DNA from 4 places in the Streptomyces sp. NBC_00459 genome. Region 1 is predicted to be linked to each of the others. Evidence: riboswitches for the same ligand, from Rfam matches in the RefSeq annotation. Region 1 holds a riboswitch; each other region holds the start of a gene.
What was found. A riboswitch is a leader RNA that binds a small molecule or an ion and turns the genes downstream of it on or off. The one in region 1 is predicted to bind cyclic di-AMP.
Positions count from the first base shown of each region.

Region 1 (5,027 bases):
ACGACTTCGCCTTCCCACTGCCCATCTACGCGATCTGCGATCTGCTGGGCGTACCCCGTGAGGACCAGGACGACTTCAGGGACTGGGCCGGGATGATGATCCGGCACGGAGGAGGGCCCCGGGGCGGGGTCGCCCGGTCCGTCAAGAAGATGCGGGGCTATCTCGCCGAGCTGATCCACCGCAAGCGCGAGGCGCTGTCCGACGTCCCCGAACCCGGCGAGGACCTCATCTCCGGGCTCATCCGCGCCTCCGACCACGGCGAGCACCTCACCGAGAACGAGGCCGCCGCCATGGCCTTCATCCTCCTGTTCGCTGGTTTTGAGACCACAGTGAACTTGATCGGCAATGGGGTCTACGCCCTGCTCACCCACCCCGAGCAGCGCGCCCGCCTCCAGGCCTCCCTCGCCGTCGAGGACTCCTCCCTCCTCGAAACCGGCATCGAGGAACTCCTCCGCTACGACGGCCCCGTTGAGCTGGCCACCTGGCGCTTCGCCACCCGGCCGCTCAGCATCGGCGGACAGGACATCGGGGCCGGCGACCCCGTCCTGGTCGTCCTCGCCGCCGCCGACCGGGACCCGGCGCGGTTCGCCGACCCCGACACCCTCGATCTCGGCCGCCGGGACAACCAGCACCTCGGATACGGCCATGGCATCCACTACTGCCTCGGCGCCCCGCTCGCCCGACTGGAGGGGCGCAGCGCGCTGGCCACCCTCCTCACGCGTCTCCCTGACCTGCAACTCGGCGCGGACCCGGCCGAGTTGAGGTGGCGGGGTGGGCTCATCATGCGAGGACTGCGTACCCTGCCCGTCGAGTTCACGCCGGTTCGCGGAACCGGGCGCGCGGCGCCGGAGGGGTCGTAGGAGTTCGCGAGAAGGTGACACTCCCTCAACAATGTGATCTTCACGTGATCTGTGCGGCATTAACTTGTGACAAGTGATCGCCTGTCGATACGTTCGTGCACCAGTGCGATGCCTTGCATCATCTGTCGCACCGCTCCTCGCTGTCTCGTGAAAGGCAATCGCATGCTCTCCGGGAACGGTCGTCACCGTCGCCCCCGTCAGGCCCCGGCTCTGCTTGTCTCGGCCGGCGTGGCAGGCTCCGCCATCGCGATTCCGCTGCTCGGCGCGACCGGGGCCAGTGCGGCCAGCGGTACCACCTGGGACCGGGTCGCGGAGTGCGAGAGCGGCGGTTCCTGGAGTGCCGACCCCGGCAACGGGTTCTACGGCGGGCTCCAGTTGACCCAGGCGGACTGGGAGAAGTACGGCGGCCTCGCGTATGCCACGAGCGCCGACCAGGCCAGCCGCTCGCAGCAGATCGCCGTCGGCGAGAAGATCCTCGCCGACCAGGGCGCGGGGGCCTGGGAGGCCTGTGCGCTGCTGTCCGGGCTCGGCAAGGACACCGGATCGGCCGGTGTCGACACCGGTGTGGCCGAGGGTGACACCTCGGAATCGACCGCGGGTTCGGGCTTGGGTCTGGGTCTGGGCCTGGGGTCGGGGTCGGACTCCTCTTCCTCCTCCTCGGCTTCGGAGTCGCCCACGCCCTCGGCATCTCCCTCCACCGGCTCCCCGGCCTCGCCCGGGGCCTCCGACTCGTCGCCGTCCCCCACGCCGTCCGCCGGGGCGACGACGGGCTCTGCCGACCCCACCGACCCCGCCGGGTCGGTCACCTCGCCGTCCCCTTCCTCCTCGTCGCCCGGTGCGGGTGACGTGAAGGAGGGCGACAGTTCACCCACAGATTCCGTAGTAGGTGGAGAGCGGGGCAACTCCGGGCAGAGTGCGGCAAAAGGGGTCGATGCGACCGAAGGTGAGGCCTCCGTCGGTACCGGCCGGCACCGCGGCAAGGCCGAGGGCTCGTACGCCGGCGGCATCGGGGGTGTCCTCTGGGGTGTCACCGACTCCCTCGACCTCGCCGGCGGGCAGTCCGCGGATCCCGCCGGGACCGAGTCCTTCCTTGACGCGGACTCGGGCCTCATCCTTCCCGGTCAGACCCTTGCGGTAGGTAGCGAACCCGGGCAAAACTAACCGGAGTTCACGTCCTGGTTTCGCGCTGAATGTCCTTTATCAATGCGGTGAGACAAAGGTCTCAGAAGCCCTGATCGTCTTTGTATTTCAGAGGATCAGCTGTTTACGGTCGTCATCGCCCGCCACAGTGGGCCCCGCCGGTCGCAACGCCGAATCCTGCCAACGGCCGTACGGGAACAGTCGTCGCTATCAAGCGCCGTAGGCAGGAGCGGGGGACCCAAGGTAAGTGCCGCACCGGGCAGTTGTCCGGAGCGGCTTGGGGTGAAGCCGTACGCCGCCCGAGAGGGACGTACGGCCGGGCAACTCAACCGGCCCGAACCCGACAGCTCACCTCGCAGGCGTCGGTGAGGGGATCACGCATGCTGTTTACCGGTAAGGGCAAGCACCGCCGTCCGTCCAAGGCCACCCGGGTCGTCGCCATCGCCGGTGTCACCGGCGCCGCGGTCGCCGCTCCGCTTCTGGCGGCCGGCTCCGCCTCTGCCGCCACTTCCGCCGAGTGGGACACGGTCGCCCAGTGCGAGTCCGGCGGCAACTGGTCCATCAACACCGGCAACGGCTACTACGGCGGCCTCCAGTTCTCCGCCTCGACCTGGGCCGCGTACGGCGGCTCGGCGTACGCCTCCACCGCCGACCAGGCCTCCAAGTCCCAGCAGATCACCATCGCCGAGAAGGTCCTCGCGGGCCAGGGCAAGGGTGCCTGGCCGGTCTGCGGTGTGGGCCTGTCCAACGCCTCCTACGGCGGCGGCTCCAGCGACAGCTCGTCCAGCGGTTCCAGCAGCTCGGGCAACTCCAGCAGCTCCAGCGGCTCCGGCGAGACCTCCACCCGCTCCACCGACAACCAGCAGGCCTCCCGTTCGCAGGAGCGGCCGGCCGCGAAGAAGACCGTCACCACCCCGACCGGCAAGAAGGTCAAGAAGGGCGACGGCGAGTACAAGGTCGTCAAGGGCGACAGCCTGAGCGCCATCGCCGAGGCGCACGACGTCAAGGGCGGCTGGCAGAAGCTCTTCCAGCTGAACAAGGACATCATCGACGACGCCGACTTCATCTTCCCGGGCCAGCAGCTGCACCTCAGCTGACGCGGCTGTACCGCGGCTGACCCCGGTCACCGGCGGGCCGGAACCTCCCCCAGACCCCGGCCGGCTCGTAGGTGAACCACAGGGCCCTCACATCCGTGCCTTCCATAGTGGAGGCCTCGCGAGGGCCACCCCCGTCCCCCACGGGCTCCCCGCTTCGGTGCGTCTTCCCCCGTACGCACCGGAGCGGGGCTTTTTGTTCCCTGGGGGAACAATGTTTACCCTGGGTTCCGTTCATGTTCCGTCCATGGGGTGGTCGGACGGCTGGCCGATCCCCCGGAGCCGGTTAGGCTCATCATCGCGGAGCCGCCGCGGCCCCGTACCCGCGAGGCCCAGCAGCCCCGCGTACCCGCGTCACATCCCATGAAGGAGATGCTCGTGCCGTCCATCGACGTCGTCGTAGCCCGGGAAATCCTCGACTCGCGAGGCAACCCCACCGTCGAGGTCGAGGTCGGCCTCGATGACGGCAGCACCGGTCGTGCCGCCGTCCCGTCCGGCGCCTCCACCGGAGCCTTCGAGGCCATCGAACTGCGCGACGGTGACCCCAACCGCTACCTCGGCAAGGGTGTCGAGAAGGCCGTCCTCGCCGTCATCGAGCAGATCGGCCCGGAGCTCGTCGGCTACGACGCCACCGAGCAGCGCCTGATCGACCAGGCCATGTTCGACCTGGACGCCACCGACAACAAGGGCTCCCTCGGCGCCAACGCCATCCTCGGCGTCTCCCTCGCCGTCGCCCACGCCGCCTCCGAGGCCAGCGACCTGCCCCTCTTCCGCTACCTCGGCGGCCCGAACGCGCACCTGCTGCCCGTTCCGATGATGAACATCCTCAACGGTGGCTCCCACGCGGACTCCAACGTCGACATCCAGGAGTTCATGATCGCCCCGATCGGCGCGGAGTCCTTCTCCGAGGCGCTGCGCTGGGGCGCGGAGATCTACCACACCCTCAAGAAGGTGCTGAAGACCAAGGGCCTGTCCACCGGTCTCGGCGACGAGGGCGGCTTCGCCCCGAACCTGGAGTCCAACCGCGCCGCCCTCGACCTCATCATCGAGGCCATCAAGCAGGCCGGTTACGTCCCCGGTGAGCAGATCGGGCTCGCGCTCGACGTCGCCGCGTCCGAGTTCTACAAGGACGGCAAGTACGAGTTCGAGGGCAAGTCCCGCACGGCCGCCGAGATGACCGAGTACTACGAGGAGCTCGTCTCCGCGTACCCGCTCATCTCCATCGAGGACCCGCTGTACGAGGACGACTGGGCCGGCTGGAAGACCATCACCGACAAGCTGGGCGACAAGGTCCAGATCGTCGGCGACGACCTCTTCGTCACCAACCCGGAGCGCCTCGCCCGTGGCATCGAGGAGGGCTCGGCCAACGCCCTGCTCGTCAAGGTCAACCAGATCGGCTCGCTGACCGAGACCCTGGACGCCGTCGAGCTGGCCCAGCGCAACGGCTTCAAGTGCATGATGTCCCACCGCTCCGGCGAGACCGAGGACGTCACCATCGCCGACCTCGCCGTCGCCGTGAACTGCGGCCAGATCAAGACCGGCGCCCCGGCCCGCTCGGACCGCGTCGCCAAGTACAACCAGCTGCTGCGCATCGAGGAGATCCTCGACGACGCCGCTGTGTACGCCGGTCGCAGCGCCTTCCCGCGCTTCAAGGGCTGACCCAACCAGGGTCAAGGCATAGCCAGTCGTACGTACGTCCCCGTATCCGGTCCCGTACCGTGTGCGGGGACGTACGCGTGTGTGAAGGGGAGGCGGGGAACATGGCCGTGAAGGACCGGGACCGGTTCTCCACCGCGACCAGGATCAAGCTGCTCGGCGAGCAGACGGCGGCCCGCGTCTACCGTTCCCAGACCAAGCGGCAGGCCCGCCGCTCCCGTCTGACCGGCCGGGCGGCGCTGCTCGCCCTGGTCCTGTGCACGTTGATCGTGGCCCT
Region 1 covers NZ_CP107903.1:5,877,826-5,882,852, forward strand. The annotation lists gene OHN74_RS26065 (cytochrome P450 family protein) at 1-860, shown strand, start outside; gene OHN74_RS26070 (transglycosylase family protein) at 1,089-2,021, shown strand; cyclic di-AMP (ydaO/yuaA leader) riboswitch at 2,206-2,377, shown strand; gene OHN74_RS26075 (transglycosylase family protein) at 2,381-3,097, shown strand; gene eno (phosphopyruvate hydratase) at 3,467-4,753, shown strand; gene OHN74_RS26085 (FtsB family cell division protein) at 4,855-5,027, shown strand, end outside.

Region 2 (5,027 bases), 1.5 Mb from region 1:
CTCGCGTCCGACAACGTCGCGAGGCAGTCTGTGGGGGACCGAAGTCGGGCCCAGGCCGGGGTTCGAACGCGGTTCCGGGACGGGTTTGGGCCCGCCTCCCGGCACGCTTCACGCTATGGAACAATGGTCTAGACAACCCTGAGACAGTGAAGGGCAGCATCACATGGCTGAGCGCCGCGTCAACGTCGGCTGGGCGGAGGGCCTCCACGCCCGCCCCGCCTCCATCTTCGTCCGTGCGGCCACGGCCGCCGGCGTCCCCATGACGATCGCCAAGGCCGACGGCAATCCCGTCAACGCGGCCTCCATGCTGGCGGTCCTCGGCCTGGGCGCCCAGGGCGGCGAGGAGATCGTCCTCGCCTCCGAGGCGGAGGGCGCCGAAGCCGCGCTCGACCGCCTGGCGAAGCTGGTGGCCGAGGGGCTCGAGGAACTTCCCGAGACCGTCTGAGGAAGCCTGAAGGGTCCTCGATCGACGGTGGCGGCAGATGCCACCGCAAAAGCATCATCCGCACACGACGAAGGGCCCGCCCGAATATCGGGCGGGCCCTTCGTAATTCCCGATCGCAGGCAGCAGAAATAATCCCCCGCGAATTCAACCCTCTTTGTATACGGCGCCCGTGTTAATGACGCAGGCCCGTCATGTTTACGGGATGTTGCGAAGTCCTCACACGATCCGGCCGCTCCCCGGCGCCCGGAAATCGAAGTCGGTGCACGACGGTCGCCCGCTCGGTGTGCAGCGCCGTGATCGCCCGCGCCCGCTCACCGTCACCGCGCGCCACCGCGTCCACGATCGCCCCGTGCTCCGCCCAGGAGTCGACGGGACTGGCCGGCGCCTCCACCGCGTACATCCAGGCGATCTTGTGCCGGAGCTGGGTGAGCGTCGAGGTCAGGGCGTGGCTTCCGGAAGCCTGGGCGAGCGTCTCGTGGAACCAGCCCCCCAGGGAGCGCAGATCCTCGCTGTTCCCCCGCCTGGCCCGCTCCTGCCCCAGCCGGACCAGGCCGCGCAGCACCTTGAGGTGGGCCTCGGTGCGCCGCTGGGCGGCCCGGGAGGCGCCCAGCGGCTCCAGGAGCATGCGCATCTCCAGCAGGTCGGAGGCCTCCTGCTCGGTGGGCTCGGCCACGCACGCGCCCGCGTGCCGCCGGGTCACCACGAAGCCCTCGGCCTCCAGCGTGCGCAGGGCCTCGCGGACGGGGACGCGCGAGACGCCGTACCGGCGCGCGAGCAGTTCCTCGGTGAGCCGGCTGCCGCGCTCGTAGACACCGGCGACGATGTCGTCCCGGATCGCCGTGCATACCGAGTGCGCCGGAATACGCATGTCCGACCTCCGCTTTAATCCCCGTGAAACGTCGACGATTGACGTGTGTTGAGTGACTCTATTGCAGAGAACCGGAATTTCCGACGGCAGGCCGGAATCGATGGATATTTTTTGGACACACACCCCTGTGAAACGCCGAAAGCCCCGGCTCGGTGAGCCGGGGCCACGACAAGTGGTGCGCGGGGTCGTCAGACGTTCACGCCGTGCGAGCGGAGGTAGGCGACAGGGTTGATGTCCGAGCCGTACTCCGGGGTCGTGCGTGCCTCGAAGTGGAGATGCGCACCGGTGACGTTGCCGGTGGCTCCGGAGAGGCCTATCTGCTGACCCGGGGTGACCGTCTGACCGACGGAGACGTTGATGGACGACAGATGACCGTACTGAGTGTACGTACCATCAATCATCTTGATCACGATGTTGTTGCCGTAGGACCCGCCCCAACCGGCCTCGACGACGGTGCCGGAGCCAACCGCTTGGACGGTGGTGCCGGACGCCGCATGGAAGTCGACGCCGGTGTGGCTGCCGGAGGACCAGATGGCGCCGCCGGTCTTGTAGCCCGTGGAGATGTACGAGCCGGCGATCGGGGCGACATAGCTGGTGAGGCGCTTGCGCTCGGCCTCGCGAGCGGCGCGGGCCTTCGCCTCGCGTGCCTCCTTGACCCGCTCCTCCGCCTCCTTGCGCGCGGCGGCCTCGGCCCGCTTCTCGGCGGCGGCCTTCTCGGCGGCCTGTTCCTGGGCGGCGGCCTGCGCGTCGATCTGTTCGGCGAGCGACTCGCCGATGGAGATCACCGGGGTGAGGCCGGTCTGCTCGACGGTGGACTCCGCGGCGAGCGCCGGAGCGGCGAGGGAGCCGACGACGCCGGTGGTCGCGAGGGCGGCCACGCCGGCTGCTCGGACGGTCGTACGGGTGACAAGGCTGGGGCGGCTGGGACGACGGTGCTTCCCGGTGGCGCGGGTGAACGCCATGTAGTTGTGGGTCCTTTCCTTCCTTCTCGCCTACCGGGTTAGCTGACGGGTTCGGAGCAGGAAGGTCTCCTACGGACACCCTCGCGGCACGCGCGGGCATCCGATTCACCCCAGGGACTGCACATGGTGGGTCCCCGGCTCCCCTGGCTCGCGCCGTACGGGGACTCGGCGATGACTGTCCGGTGCCGCGGCTGCGGCTCGGTGCATGACGGACAGCCGGACAGACGCTAAACGGGACATCTTTCAATCAACAAACCGATCACGGGTTTTGTAGCGCATGCCACAGTGCAGACGGTCCACCTCTCCATCAATACGGACAACTTGCGCATCAAAATGGACAAAGGGGCCCCGGTGACGCTTTCGGCACCGGGGCCCCTTTCGTGTACGCCGTGCCGCTACTCGGCGGGGACGACGGTCACTTCGCCGATACCGAGGGCCCGGACAGGCTCCTCGATCGTCGCCGCGTCGCCGACGAGGACCGTCACCAGGCGGTCCACCGGGAAGGCGTTCACGGCCGCCGCGGTGGCCTCCACGGTGCCGGTCGCGGCGAGCTGCCGGTACAGCGTCGCCTGGTAGTCGTCGGGCAGGTGCTGCTCGACCTGGTCGGCCAGTGTGCTCGCCACGGCCGCCGCGGTCTCGTACTTGAGCGGGGCGACGCCGACCAGGTTCTGCACCGCGACATCGCGCTCGGCGTCGGTGAGCCCTTCCGCCGCGAGGGTGCGGAGCACCTTCCAGAGGTCCTCGAGAGCGGGACCGGTGTTGGGAGTGTCGAAGGAGCCGCTGATGGCGAGCAGCGCGGCACCGGTACCGTCCGGAGCCGAGCGCAGGACCTGGCCGAACGCCCGCACACCGTAGGTGTAGCCCTTCTCCTCGCGCAGGACACGGTCCAGGCGGGAGGTGAGGGTGCCGCCGAGGCAGTACGTGCCGAGGACCTGGGCGGCCCAGACGCGGTCGTGCCGGTCGGCGCCGATGCGGCCGATGAGCAGTTGGGTCTGCACGGCGCCGGGGCGGTCCACGATGACGACCCGGCCGGTGTCGTCGGCGGTCACCGGCGGCACGGGCCGCGGCTCGGCCGACGAGCCCGTCCAGGCCCCCAGGGTGTCACCGAGCAGCGCGTCCAGGTCGACGCCGGTGAGGTCGCCGACGACCACGGCGGTGGCCGTGGCGGGCCGGACGTGCCTCTCGTAGAAGGCGCGTACGGCGGCCGCGTCGATCTTCGCGACCGTCTCCTCGGTGCCCTGGCGCGGACGGGACATGCGCGAGGCCGCCGGGAACAGCTCCTTGTACAGCTGCTTGGCGGAGCGACGGGCCGGGTTGGCCGTCTCGTGCGGGATCTCGTCGAGCCGGTTGCGCACCAGCCGTTCGATCTCGCTGTCCGAGAACGCGGGCGCCCTGAGGGCGTCGGCCAGCAGACCGAGCGCCTTGGGGAGCCGCGACACGGGCACTTCGAGGCTGAGGCGCACGCACGGGTGGTCGGCGTGCGCGTCGAGGGTGGCGCCGCAGCGCTCCAGCTCGGCGGCGAACTCCTCGGCGGAGTGCTTGTCGGTGCCTTCGGAGAAGGCCCGGGCCATGATCGTGGCCACTCCGTCGAGACCGGCCGGCTCGGCTTCCAGGGGGGCGTCGACGAGTACCTCGACGGCGACGACCTGCTGGCCGGGGCGGTGGCAGCGCAGGACGGTCAGACCGTTGCCGAGCGTGCCCCGGCCGGGGGCCGGGAAGGCCCAGGGCCTGGCCTCGCCCGCCTGGGGCTGGGGGTGGAACTCCATCGTGGCGAGCTCGGTCACTTGGCCGCCTCCTCGTCGGTGTCGGTGGCTTCGATCGTGGCCTCGGCCTCGGGGTCCTGCGGCGGATCAGCGTCCTCGGCGGTCTCTCCGGAGACCGGCTCGTAGACGAGCACCGCGCGGTTGTCGGGGCGCAGCCGGTCCTTGGCGGCCTGCTGGACCTCCTCGGCCGTCACGTCGAGCACGCGCTGCACGGCGGTCAGGGCGAGCTGCGGGTCGCCGAACAGCACCGCGAAACGGCACAGTTCGTCGGCGCGGCCCGCGACCGTACCGAGCCGGTCCAGCCACTCGCGCTCCAACTGGGCCTGGGCGCGCTCCATTTCCTCGGCCGTGGGGCCCTCCGCGGCGAACCGGGCGAGCTCCTCGTCGACGGCGGCCTCGATGACCGGCACCTCGACGTCCGCGGAGGTCTTCACGTCCAGCCATCCCAGGGAGGGCGCTCCGGCCAGCCGCAGCAGGCCGAAGCCGGCCGCCACCGCCGTACGGTCCCGCCGTACGAGCCGGTTGTAGAGACGGGAGGACTCACCGCCGCCGAGGACGGTGAGCGCCAGGTCGGCCGCGTCGCACGCGCGCGTGCCGTCCTCCGGGAGCCGGTAGGCGGCCATCAACGCGCGCGCGGGGACCTCCTCCACGACGACCTCGCGCAGTTCCTCGCCGATGACGTCGGGGAGGGCGCCTGAGCGCGGCGCGGGCTTGCCGTCGTGCCCGGCGATGGATCCGAAGTACTTCTCGACCCAGGCGAGCGTCTCCTCGGGGTCGATGTCCCCGACGACCGACAGGACGGCGTTGTTGGGCGCGTAGTACGTGCGGAAGAACGCGCGCGCGTCCTCCAGCGTCGCCGCGTCCAGGTCGGCCATCGAGCCGATCGGCGTGTGGTGGTAGGGGTGGCCCTCCGGGTACGCGAGGGCGGTCAGCTTCTCGAACGCCGTGCCGTAGGGGACGTTGTCGTAGCGCTGTCGGCGCTCGTTCTT
Region 2 covers NZ_CP107903.1:7,365,338-7,370,364, reverse strand. The annotation lists gene OHN74_RS32615 (HPr family phosphocarrier protein) at 164-445, shown strand; gene OHN74_RS32610 (GntR family transcriptional regulator) at 618-1,313, opposite strand; gene OHN74_RS32605 (M23 family metallopeptidase) at 1,502-2,275, opposite strand; cyclic di-AMP (ydaO/yuaA leader) riboswitch at 2,289-2,456, opposite strand; gene OHN74_RS32600 (M16 family metallopeptidase) at 2,671-4,059, opposite strand; gene OHN74_RS32595 (M16 family metallopeptidase) at 4,056-5,027, opposite strand, start outside.
Region 2: linked by a shared signal. The riboswitch ahead of OHN74_RS32605 (M23 family metallopeptidase) and the one ahead of OHN74_RS26075 (transglycosylase family protein) in region 1 are both predicted to bind cyclic di-AMP.

Region 3 (5,027 bases), 250 kb from region 1:
CAGCGGCACCGAGTCCTCCGGGTTGGCGAGTACGCGCAGATAGGCCAGGACGTCCCGGACCTCCTTGCGCTCGTAGAATCGGACGCCGCCGACGACCTTGTAGGGCAGGCCGACGCGGATGAAGATCTCCTCGAAGACACGGGACTGGGCGTTCGTCCGGTAGAAGACGGCGACGTCGCCCGCCTTCGCGTCGCCCGCGTCCGTCAGCCGGTCTATCTCCTCGGCGACGAACTGTGCCTCGTCGTGCTCCGTGTCGGCGACGTAGCCGGTGATCTGCGCACCCGCGCCCGCGTTGGTCCACAGGTTCTTGGGACGACGGGACTCGTTGCGCTCGATGACCGCGTTGGCGGCGCTCAGGATCGTCTGCGTGGAGCGGTAGTTCTGTTCGAGCAGGATCGTCGTCGCGTCCGCGTAGTCCTCCTCGAACTGGAGGATGTTGCGGATCGTCGCGCCCCGGAAGGCGTAGATCGACTGGTCGGCGTCACCCACCACGCACAGCTCGGCGGGAGGCAGGTCGTACTCGCTGGGCGGTACGTCAGCGTCGTCGCCCGTGTGTTCGGTGGTGCCGACGAGCTCCCGTACGAGCGCGTACTGGGCGTGGTTGGTGTCCTGGTACTCGTCGACGAGGACGTGCCGGAAGCGGCGGCGGTAGTGCTCGGCGACATCCGGGAAGGCGCGCAGCAGGTTGACCGTCGTCATGATCAGGTCGTCGAAGTCGAGCGCGTTGGCCTCACGCAGCCGCGACTGGTACATCGCGTACGCCTGGGCGAGGGTCTTCTCGAAACCGTCGCTCGCCTGGGCGGCGAAGTCCTCCTCGTCGATCAGCTCGTTCTTCAGGTTGGAGATCTTCGCGCTGAAGGACTTGGGCGGGAAGCGCTTGGGGTCCACGTCCAGATCACGGCAGACGAGCGCCATCAGCCGCTTGCTGTCGGCCGCGTCGTAGATGGAGAAGGAGGAGGTGAAGCCGAGTCTCTTGCTCTCCCGCCGCAGGATCCGCACGCACGCGCTGTGGAACGTCATCACCCACATCGCGTTCGCGCGCGGACCGACGAGGTGCTCCACGCGCTCCTTCATCTCCCCGGCGGCCTTGTTGGTGAAGGTGATCGCGAGGATCTGGCCGGGGTGGACGCCCCGCTCGCCGAGCAGGTACGCGATGCGGTGCGTGAGCACACGTGTCTTGCCGGAGCCGGCGCCCGCCACGATGAGCAGAGGGGTGTCGGCGTGCACGACGGCCGCGCGCTGGTTCTCGTTCAGCCCTTCCAGGAGCGCGGCCGGGTCCACCACCGGGCGTGGGGCGCCGTCGCGGTAGTACGCGTCCCGGTCCGGCGGCGCGTCGAAATTCCCGCCGAACAGGTCGTCCGGAACGGACTCCGGCACATGCTCGTCCTCGGGCGGCGGCGGGGGTTCCTCCTCGCGGGCCCGAGGGCCCTGGAGGTCCGCCAGGAAGCTGTCGTCAAAGAGGCTGCTCATCGCTCTCCGAGTCTAGGCGCCCCCACTGACAACCCGCCGCCACCCCGAAAACATCCCCCTGCTTTCCGAACCGGACGACCAGATCTCACGGTCGGCGGAGCCAAAACGGGATGCAATCAGCAATTCACCAACAAGCACCACAGAGCATTCCCGATTAACTGCACAGAGCCATGTTTAGGACTGAGGTCACAAATACGTATCGGGCATAGCGGTCATCAACCTTCACAGGAGCCACACCTGTTGGTTAGCGTGCCGTAAGGCCGCTCGACCCTCACCGGCGAACATCGCCGGGCCGCACGGCCTCCGCCGAGTCCGATCGTGCCGCCCTTGCGCGGCAGGAGCCGGGGACCCACCGAAATCCTGGGGTGAATCGGTCCGACTGCCGTCCAGGGCAAGGACCGTAGGGCAACCCTTCCGAACCACCCGCCCGAACCCGACAGCTAACCCGGTAGGCGGAACGTGGAAGGAGTCGCCTCCCTTGGCGTCGTCGCACCGCAAGTCGCGTCCTACGGGAACGCGCGTAGCAGGCATACGGACCCCCGCCTTCGCCACGGCGGCCCTGACCGCTTCCGTAGCCCTGCTGACCCAGACCGCCGACGCCGCGCCCGCGGAGCCCACCACGCCCTCGGCCGACGACCGGCCGAGCATGGAGGAGGTCGAGGCGGAGGTCGACGACCTCTACCACAAGGCCGAGTCGGCCGCCGACGTGTACAACGCCGCCAAGGAGAAGGCCGCCAAGCAGCAGGCCCGCGCCGACGCCCTGATGGACGACGTGGCCCAGCGCACCCAGAAGCTCAACGACGCGCGCGCGGAGCTGGGTTCCTTCGCCGCGGCCCAGTACCGCACCGGATCCGCCGCGCCCGACACGACGGCGACGTTCCTGCTCGCGGACGACCCGCAGGACTACTTCGACCAGAACCAGCTGATGGAACGCCTGACCGCCCGCCAGAAGGACGCTGTCGACGACTACATCACGCAGCAGGCCGAGGCCACGCAGAAGCGCCAGGAGGCCACCGCGAGCCTCGAATCGCTCACGGAGTCCCAGGACGAGCTGCAGACGACCAAGACCGCCGTCCAGACGAAGCTCGCGCAGGCCCGCCGGCTGCTCTCCCGCCTCACCGCCGAGGAGAAGCTACGACTCGCGGCGATCGAACGGGCGAAGCAGGCGCAGGCCCGCCGCCAGGCGCAGGAACTCGCCCAGCAGCAACAGGCGGCGGAGCAGCAGCGCCGGCAGGAAGCGGCGGCGGCGCAGCAGTCGACGGGCGGCACCACCCCGGACACGTCGACGGCAACGGCCCCCGACTCCTCGTACGCCACCAAGGCCGAGAAGACCCTCGCCTTCGCACGTGCACAGGTCGGCAAGCCCTACGTCTGGGGCGCGACCGGCCCGGACTCGTACGACTGCTCAAGCCTCACCCAGGCCGCGTGGCGGGCCGCCGGAGTCACCCTCCCGCGCACCACCTACGACCAGGTGAACGCCGGCACGACGGTCTCCCTCTCCGACATCCAACCCGGTGACCTGGTCTTCTTCTACGACGACATCAGCCACGTCGGCCTGTACATCGGCAACGGCATGATGATCCACGCCCCCAAGCCGGGTGCGTACGTCCGTGAGGAATCGATCTTCTACGACGGCGAGTCGACGATCCACAGTGTGGTGCGCCCGGCCTGACGCACTGCGGGCCGGAGGTCAGGTCCAGAGCACGGCGATGAAGATGTTCGCCGTGGTGAACAGACCCACCAGGCCGAACAGCCGCTTGTCCACGGTCTCGTCGTCCCGCTTCACATAGACGAGACCGAGGATCACGATCAGCAGGGCCAGCTTCACGCCGATCTTGATGTTGTCGACCGGCTGGTCGTCGGCCTGGTTGAGGCCCACCAGGGCGACACCGGTGACCAGCATGGTGAACGCGCCGTGCAGCATCGCGGGCACGAAGCGGGCCGTGCCCTGCCCCATGGCCTTCAGCTGGGTGAGAAACCCGCCCAGGAGCGAGGCGATGCCGATGATGTGCAGTCCGACGAAGAGATGGATGAGTACGCCCATGAGCCCGGAGCCTAGTCAGCGGCGCCCGCGCCGTACGACACCGGGCCGGGCGTACGGCGTCCGCAAGGCATGTGCGTGGCAGCGCGAGACCTCGCATATATGCACCCCATAGCACCGTGTCACCCCCACGTGCCCCGTGAACCCCCTCATTGATCAGCCGTCTGCGTGAAGTCGGCGGCGCCGGAACCGGATCACGGTCGCATGCGGTCACCCGGCGGTCGGCTCACGCCAGTTCCGTACATGGCGTTACCCCCACGCCCCACTCAGGTTTAGCGTCCTCCACCAGGTGCCCGGCTCCCCACCGCCGCCCGGGCCAGGGGCGGCAGTCGGACACCACCGCCGAGAAAGTCCGGCGGCGGACCGCTCCCCCTGTGCGAGCCGTCGCCGGACGCGCAACCGCCCTCCTGGGTCCGCTTCCCAGGCAGCCGTCCGGCGGTAGTCGTAGCGGCGGTCGTACGAAAGGACGTGACGCCCCGGTGGCAGCGCACCGCAAGCCCCGACAGCGCTCGCTCAACGGCACTACGGCCCGCACCGCCGCGACGATCGCCCTCGCGGGCGCGGCGACGGCGACCGGCTTCGACGGCATCGGGTACGCCGAGCCACAGCTGACTCCCGCGCAGGTAGAGGCCAAGGTGCACAAGCTGTACGAGGAGGCGGAGGTCGCCACCGAGAAGTACAACGGCTCGAAGGAGAAGGCCGACCGGGCGGAGCAGCGGCTGGGCACCCTGCGGGACGAGGCTGCGCGCAAGGAGGAACGGCTCAACTCTGCGCGGGAGTCGCTGGGTTCGATGGCCGCGGCTCAGTACCGCTCCGGCGGGCTCGACCCCGCGCTGCAACTCGCCCTCTCCGAGGACCCCGACGGCTATCTGGACGGCGCCGCGTTCGCCGAACGGGCCGGCAGCAGACAGGCGTCGGACGTGGCCCGTGTACGCGAGCAGCTGCGGGAGATCGAGCAGCTGCGGGGGGCCGCCCACGTCGAACTGGCCTCCCTCAAGGCTCGCCAGGCCGAGCTGAACCGCCACAAGAAGACCGTGACGGGCAAGCTGGACGAAGCCCGCCAGCTGCTGTCCCGCCTCAACACCGAGGAACGCGCCCGGCTCGCGACGGAGGGCGGCAGCGGCGGCGGAGGCTGGGGCGGTGGGCATGCCTCACGGTCGTCGGGGAGTGCACGGGACGGCCTGGGGGCGCTGGGAGCATCCGGAGCCACCGGCGCGTCCAGCGCTTCCGGAGCGGCCGAGGCCCCCACCTCGCGTGCGGCGGCGGCTGTTTCCTACGCCTACCAGAAGCTGGGCAGCCCTTACGTGTGGGGCGCCACCGGTCCGGACGCCTTCGACTGCTCAGGGCTCATCCAGGCCGCGTACCGCTCCGCGGGCATCTCCCTGCCCCGCACCACCTACGCCCAGATCAACGCCGGCCAGCGTGTCTCACAGTCCGAACTCCTCCCCGGCGACCTGGTGTTCTTCTACTCGGGCATCAGCCATGTGGGCATCTACGTGGGCCGCGGCCAGATGAT
Region 3 covers NZ_CP107903.1:6,132,279-6,137,305, reverse strand. The annotation lists gene pcrA (DNA helicase PcrA) at 1-1,470, opposite strand, end outside; cyclic di-AMP (ydaO/yuaA leader) riboswitch at 1,765-1,940, shown strand; gene OHN74_RS27140 (C40 family peptidase) at 1,949-3,142, shown strand; gene OHN74_RS27135 (hypothetical protein) at 3,161-3,514, opposite strand; gene OHN74_RS27130 (C40 family peptidase) at 3,991-5,027, shown strand, end outside.
Region 3: linked by a shared signal. The riboswitch ahead of OHN74_RS27140 (C40 family peptidase) and the one ahead of OHN74_RS26075 (transglycosylase family protein) in region 1 are both predicted to bind cyclic di-AMP.

Region 4 (5,027 bases), 2.5 Mb from region 1:
GCGACAGATGCAGCCGGTCGCCGTCCCAGGCCCTGCGGTCCTGGATGGTCTTCAGGGACCACAGGTCGAGCACGGGACAGCCGTACCGGTCGGCGATGGCCCGCAGATGCCCGTTGTACGTGGCGATCTTGCCGCGCATGTGCTTCAGCACCGGGACGTTGCGGGTGTCGAAGCCGGTCGTCACCATGACCGTGCCGACCGCCGAGGTGAGGCCGATCACCGCTCGCTCGAAGCGCTCCGCCACCTCGTCCGGGTCGCTGCCGGGCCGGATGATGTCGTTGCCGCCCGCGCAGAAGGAGACGAGGTCCGGCGCCTGTTCCCTGGCGCGCGGAAGCTGCTCGGCCACGATGTGGTCGAGCAGCTTCCCGCGTACCGCGAGGTTCGTGTAGTCGAAGTCGCCCTCGGGACGCCGGTCCGCGAGCAGCACCGCGAACCGGTCGGCCCAGCCGACGAACGCCCCGTCCGGGCCGGGGTCGCCGACGCCCTCGGTGAAGCTGTCCCCCACCGCCACGTACGACCCGATCACTGCTCTGCTGTCATTCTTCGAATCGTCTGCCACATCGGCCCATGATTCACCTTCCGATGTGAGCTACGCGACCGTAGGAAGGGGTTGACTCGCGGTGAGATAGGCCACTCGTCAAGTGTTGGTCAACCCGGAATAACGGAACACCGCGAGACAGGCCGATGGCCGGATCCCGGGATCGGGGTCCGGCCATCGGTCCGTGTTCTGCGGAGCGTGCGCGCGTCAGCCGACGGCGACGCCCTTCGAGCGGAGGTACGCGACCGGGTCCACGTCGGAGCCGTAGTCCGGGGTGGTGCGGATCTCGAAGTGCAGGTGCGGTCCGGTCACGTTGCCGGTGGCACCGGAGAGGCCGATCTGCTGACCCTCCGTCACGCTCTGACCGGCCGATACGGAGAGCTGGGAGAGGTGGGCGTACTGGGCGTAGTAGCCGTCGGCGAGCTGGATGACGACCTGGTTGCCGTACGCACCGCCCCAACCGGCGGAGACGACGGTGCCGGCACCGACGGCCTTGAGGGAGGTGCCGGTCGGGACGACGAAGTCGACGCCCGTGTGGTAACCGCTGGACCACATGCTGCCCGACACGTGGTAGGCGGTACCGATGGTGGCACCGGCCACGGGGAGGGTGAAGCCGCTGGAGCTGCTGGTGTCGGCCGCCTCGGTCGTCGCCGAGGTCTCGGCCGTCGCGCTCTCGGCGACCGGCTCGGAGCTCTCCGTCTGCGTGGACTTCGAAGAGGACGACGACTTCGCGGAGGAGGACGAGGAAGGCGACGAGGTCGACGCGGCCTTCTTGCCGATCGTCAGCTTCAGACCGGGGTGGATAAGGCTCGGATCGGCGCCGATGGCGGTGCGGTTGTCCGAGTAGAGCTTCTGCCAGCCACCGCTGACGCTCTCCTGCTGGGCGATCTTCGAGAGGTAGTCGCCGGCCTGGACCGAGTAGGTCCTGACGCTCGCCTTCTTGGCGGCGGAGGGAGCGGACGCGGCGGCCTTTGCCGCCTTTTCCGACTTCGCGGAAACGGAATCGACGGCTACGGATTTGGCGGATTCCGAAAGCGAGGACACCGACTGGGTCGCGGACTCCGCCGTGGCCGCGTGGGCGCCGGTGGCTCCCAGCAACGGCAGGGCGAGAGCGGCTCCGCCGGTTCCGGCGACGGCTATCGAGCGGGTGAATCGCTGGGACTTCGGACGGCGGTGCTTACCCTTCGCGGGCATGGCGAATTCCTTCTCCGTCGCCTGCGGGGTGAGCTGTCGGGTGCGGACTGGAGATGTCCGGCCACGCCTGAACGTGACTTAACCCCGAGCCTGTTCCAGAGACCGGAACAGGCGTACTACCTGTGGGTCCCCCGCTCCTGCCGTTTTCGGGTGTTAGATGCGGGCTCCGGGCGGCGGCAGGATTGGGCGTCCGTCCGGATTGGTGGCGAACGTAAGCGACCAGGACGCACCGGAACAAGCCTCAAGTTCCCTGTGTACGGATTTCCTGTGATCCTCCCCAGAATCACCGGTCACTGTCCGTGAATTCCGGATCCTTCAACCCTTGGAACTCCCTTGAAACACACCGAAATTACGTGAACATGACGGCGACTCACGGTCACGAATATGACGCTGCTCACGCACTCGATTCACAGCAACCATCATTTCCCAGCGAGTTGGAATGAAGGCGCCATAACGGACAGAAGCATCAGATGCGACGTAGTCGGAAAACTGCCGCATCCAGGTCACCTTTGAGTCCGGTCCGGAGACCACGATGCAGGAGTACGGCACCTCGATGGATTTCGCCCGTTTCAGGGCATTCGTACGTCGCCGACGGGTCAAGTCCGCGCAACCGCAGCGCCGGTACCGGCTCGCCGTAGTGCTGCGCCTGGAGCCAGGCGAGGACGACGCTCTCGTCGCCGAGCACGTACTGCACCCCACTCAGCCCGCCGGCCGGCCGCCGCAGCCGGTAGAGGTCGCCACGCTGCACGACGGGCCGGATCTCCTTGTAGAGCCCCACCCACTCCCCGGCCTCGGCCAGCTCCTCCTCCGTCCACGTCGTGAGGTCACCGCCGACACCGAGCACCCCGGCCATCGCGCTCACGAAGCGGAACCGCAATGAGCTGACCCGGCCGTTGAGCTGGGTGTTCGGGCTGTCCGTGACCCAGGCGGCCATGACGCGCGCCGGATGGATCTGGCTGAAGCCCTCCTGGATGGCGAGGCGGTCCAGCGGGTCGGTGTTGTCGGAGGTCCACACCTGGTCCGTACGGGCGAGGACACCGAGGTCGATCCGGCCGCCGCCGCCCGAGCAGGACTCGAAGGCGACGTTCGGATGGGCCGCCCGCAGCCGGTCCAGCAGCGCGTACAGCCCGTGCACATGGTCGACCCAGAGCCGCTGCGGGTAGTCCTCGCCGGGCCAGCCCGCGTCCGTGAAGCAGCGGTTGAAGTCCCACTTCACGTAGTCGATCGGGGCACTGGAGAGCATCCCGTCGAGCTGCTCCCAGAGGTACTCGCGGACATCCTCACGCGCTAGGTTCAGCACGAGCTGATTGCGGAACTCCGTCCGCTTTCGGCCCGGCTGGAACTGCACCCAGTCGGGGTGCGCGCGGTACAGGTCACTGTCCGGGTTGACCATCTCCGGCTCGACCCAGATGCCGAACTGCATCCCCAGAGCGTGCACGTACTCGGCGAGCGGCTTCAGGCCCGCCGGGAAGCGGTCCGGGTTGGGCGTCCAGTCGCCGAGGCCGGCCCGGTCGCTGGTGCGGGCCCCGAACCAGCCGTCGTCCACGACGAACAGCTCGACACCGATCGCGGCGGCCCGCCGGGCCAGCGTCCCCTGCTGCTCCTCGGAGATGTCGAACTCCGTGGCCTCCCAGGAGTTGTAGAGCACGGGCCGGTCCCGGTCCGCGTCCGGGACGACGAACGCGCGCTGGTACGCGTGCCACGCCCGGCTCGCCCCACCGTGTCCGGCGTCGGTCCACAGCCCCGCGAAGACGGGCGTGACGAAGGACTCGCCCGCCGCCAGGCGCAGCAGGCCCGAGTCGTCGTATCCGGCGCCGCCGGTGATCTGTACGCGCGCGTCGGGCAGCTGGGCGACGGCGATCCGCCACGACCCGGACCAGCCGAGCGCACACGCGTACACCTCGCCGTGCTCCTCGGTCGCGTCGGTGTCGAGCGCCACCCAGGGCAGGTGCTGGTGCCCGGTGTGGCCGCGACGGCTGCCGATGACCTTCTCACCGTAGGTGAGGTCCGTCTTCACGAGCCGGGACTCGGCGGCCCAGCGACCATGGAGCTGGGAGAGACGCCAGCCGTCGCGCTCGGGGAGCGTCCAGGTGGCGGAGTCCGCGCGGAGCAGCTCCAGCGGGTCGGTCCCGTCGGATCCTTCATGGGCGAGGGTCACCCAGCGCTCCACCACGTCGTGGCGCATCCGGTAGTGGAGCGTGATCGCCAGCCCTCCGTCACGGAACCGCAGCCGCAGTTCGTCACCCTCGTCGCCGGCCTCGGTCTCGTACACCTCGAAGCGCCACTCGGTGCCCCGGCGCTCGTCGGTCCGCACGGACAGCGCGGGCCGGACGAAGCGGGGGCCGCCCTCGACCGGGTACTCCTCGTGACCGTCGAGCGGAGCCTCGAAGGGCCAGTAGTCCGGCAGTGGACGGACGGCGAGCGCCTCCGCGTCGGCGAGGGCGATCCGCGGGCCCCAGTGCAGATGCAGCAGTTCGTCGTCCTCGGTGAGATGGACGGCGTAACTGCTGGTGGGCCCCGAAAGGAGCCACGTACGACCGGTTCCGGCAATTTCCAGCATCATGTCCCCACAGATCCGAACAGGCACGCTCAAGCATCAACATCATCAGCGCCACGGCCCCGGACGGCAACGCCTGTGGAAAACTCCTTGGCCTGCTCACCCATGTCGTATCGTCGAAACGCGCCCGTCGACGAGCAGCGTCCGCGGGGCGGTGTGGGAGGGGAGCCCTCGTGACGCAGCAGGTCCCGTCGACCGAGCCCGAGCTGGGTGGCGTACGAAACTTCCGTGACGTGGGCGGACTGCCGACGGTGGACGGCCGACGCGTGGCGCACGGACGGCTGTTCCGCAGCGGCCATCTCGCCCACGCGACCGACGAGGACACGGCGTTTCTCGGCTCCCTCGGGCTGCACACGATCTTCGACTTCCGCAACGCGGCGGACATCGGGCTGGAAGGGCCGGACGTCGAGCTGCCGGGCGTGCGCAACGTGAACATCCCGCTGTCCGACCCGGCGGACGGCGCGGAGTTCTGGAAGATGGTCCGGGACGGCGATCTAGACGAACTGCGCAGCCTCCTGGCCGACGGCAAGGCTGAGCAGCGGATGATCAACTCCTACCGTGAGATCGTCAGGGACCGCACGGCCGAGCACTCCCGGATGCTCCACGCACTGGCGGAGGACAGCGTCCCGGCCCTGATGCACTGTGCGGCCGGCAAGGACCGCGCGGGCCTGTCCGTCGCGGTGACGCTGCTCGCCGTCGGGGTGGAGCGCGACGCCATCGTGGCCGACTACATGGAGT
Region 4 covers NZ_CP107903.1:8,390,532-8,395,558, reverse strand. The annotation lists gene OHN74_RS37000 (SGNH/GDSL hydrolase family protein) at 1-526, opposite strand, end outside; gene OHN74_RS36995 (LysM peptidoglycan-binding domain-containing M23 family metallopeptidase) at 746-1,732, opposite strand; cyclic di-AMP (ydaO/yuaA leader) riboswitch at 1,736-1,895, opposite strand; gene OHN74_RS36990 (alpha-galactosidase) at 2,199-4,292, opposite strand; gene OHN74_RS36985 (tyrosine-protein phosphatase) at 4,463-5,027, shown strand, end outside.
Region 4: linked by a shared signal. The riboswitch ahead of OHN74_RS36995 (LysM peptidoglycan-binding domain-containing M23 family metallopeptidase) and the one ahead of OHN74_RS26075 (transglycosylase family protein) in region 1 are both predicted to bind cyclic di-AMP.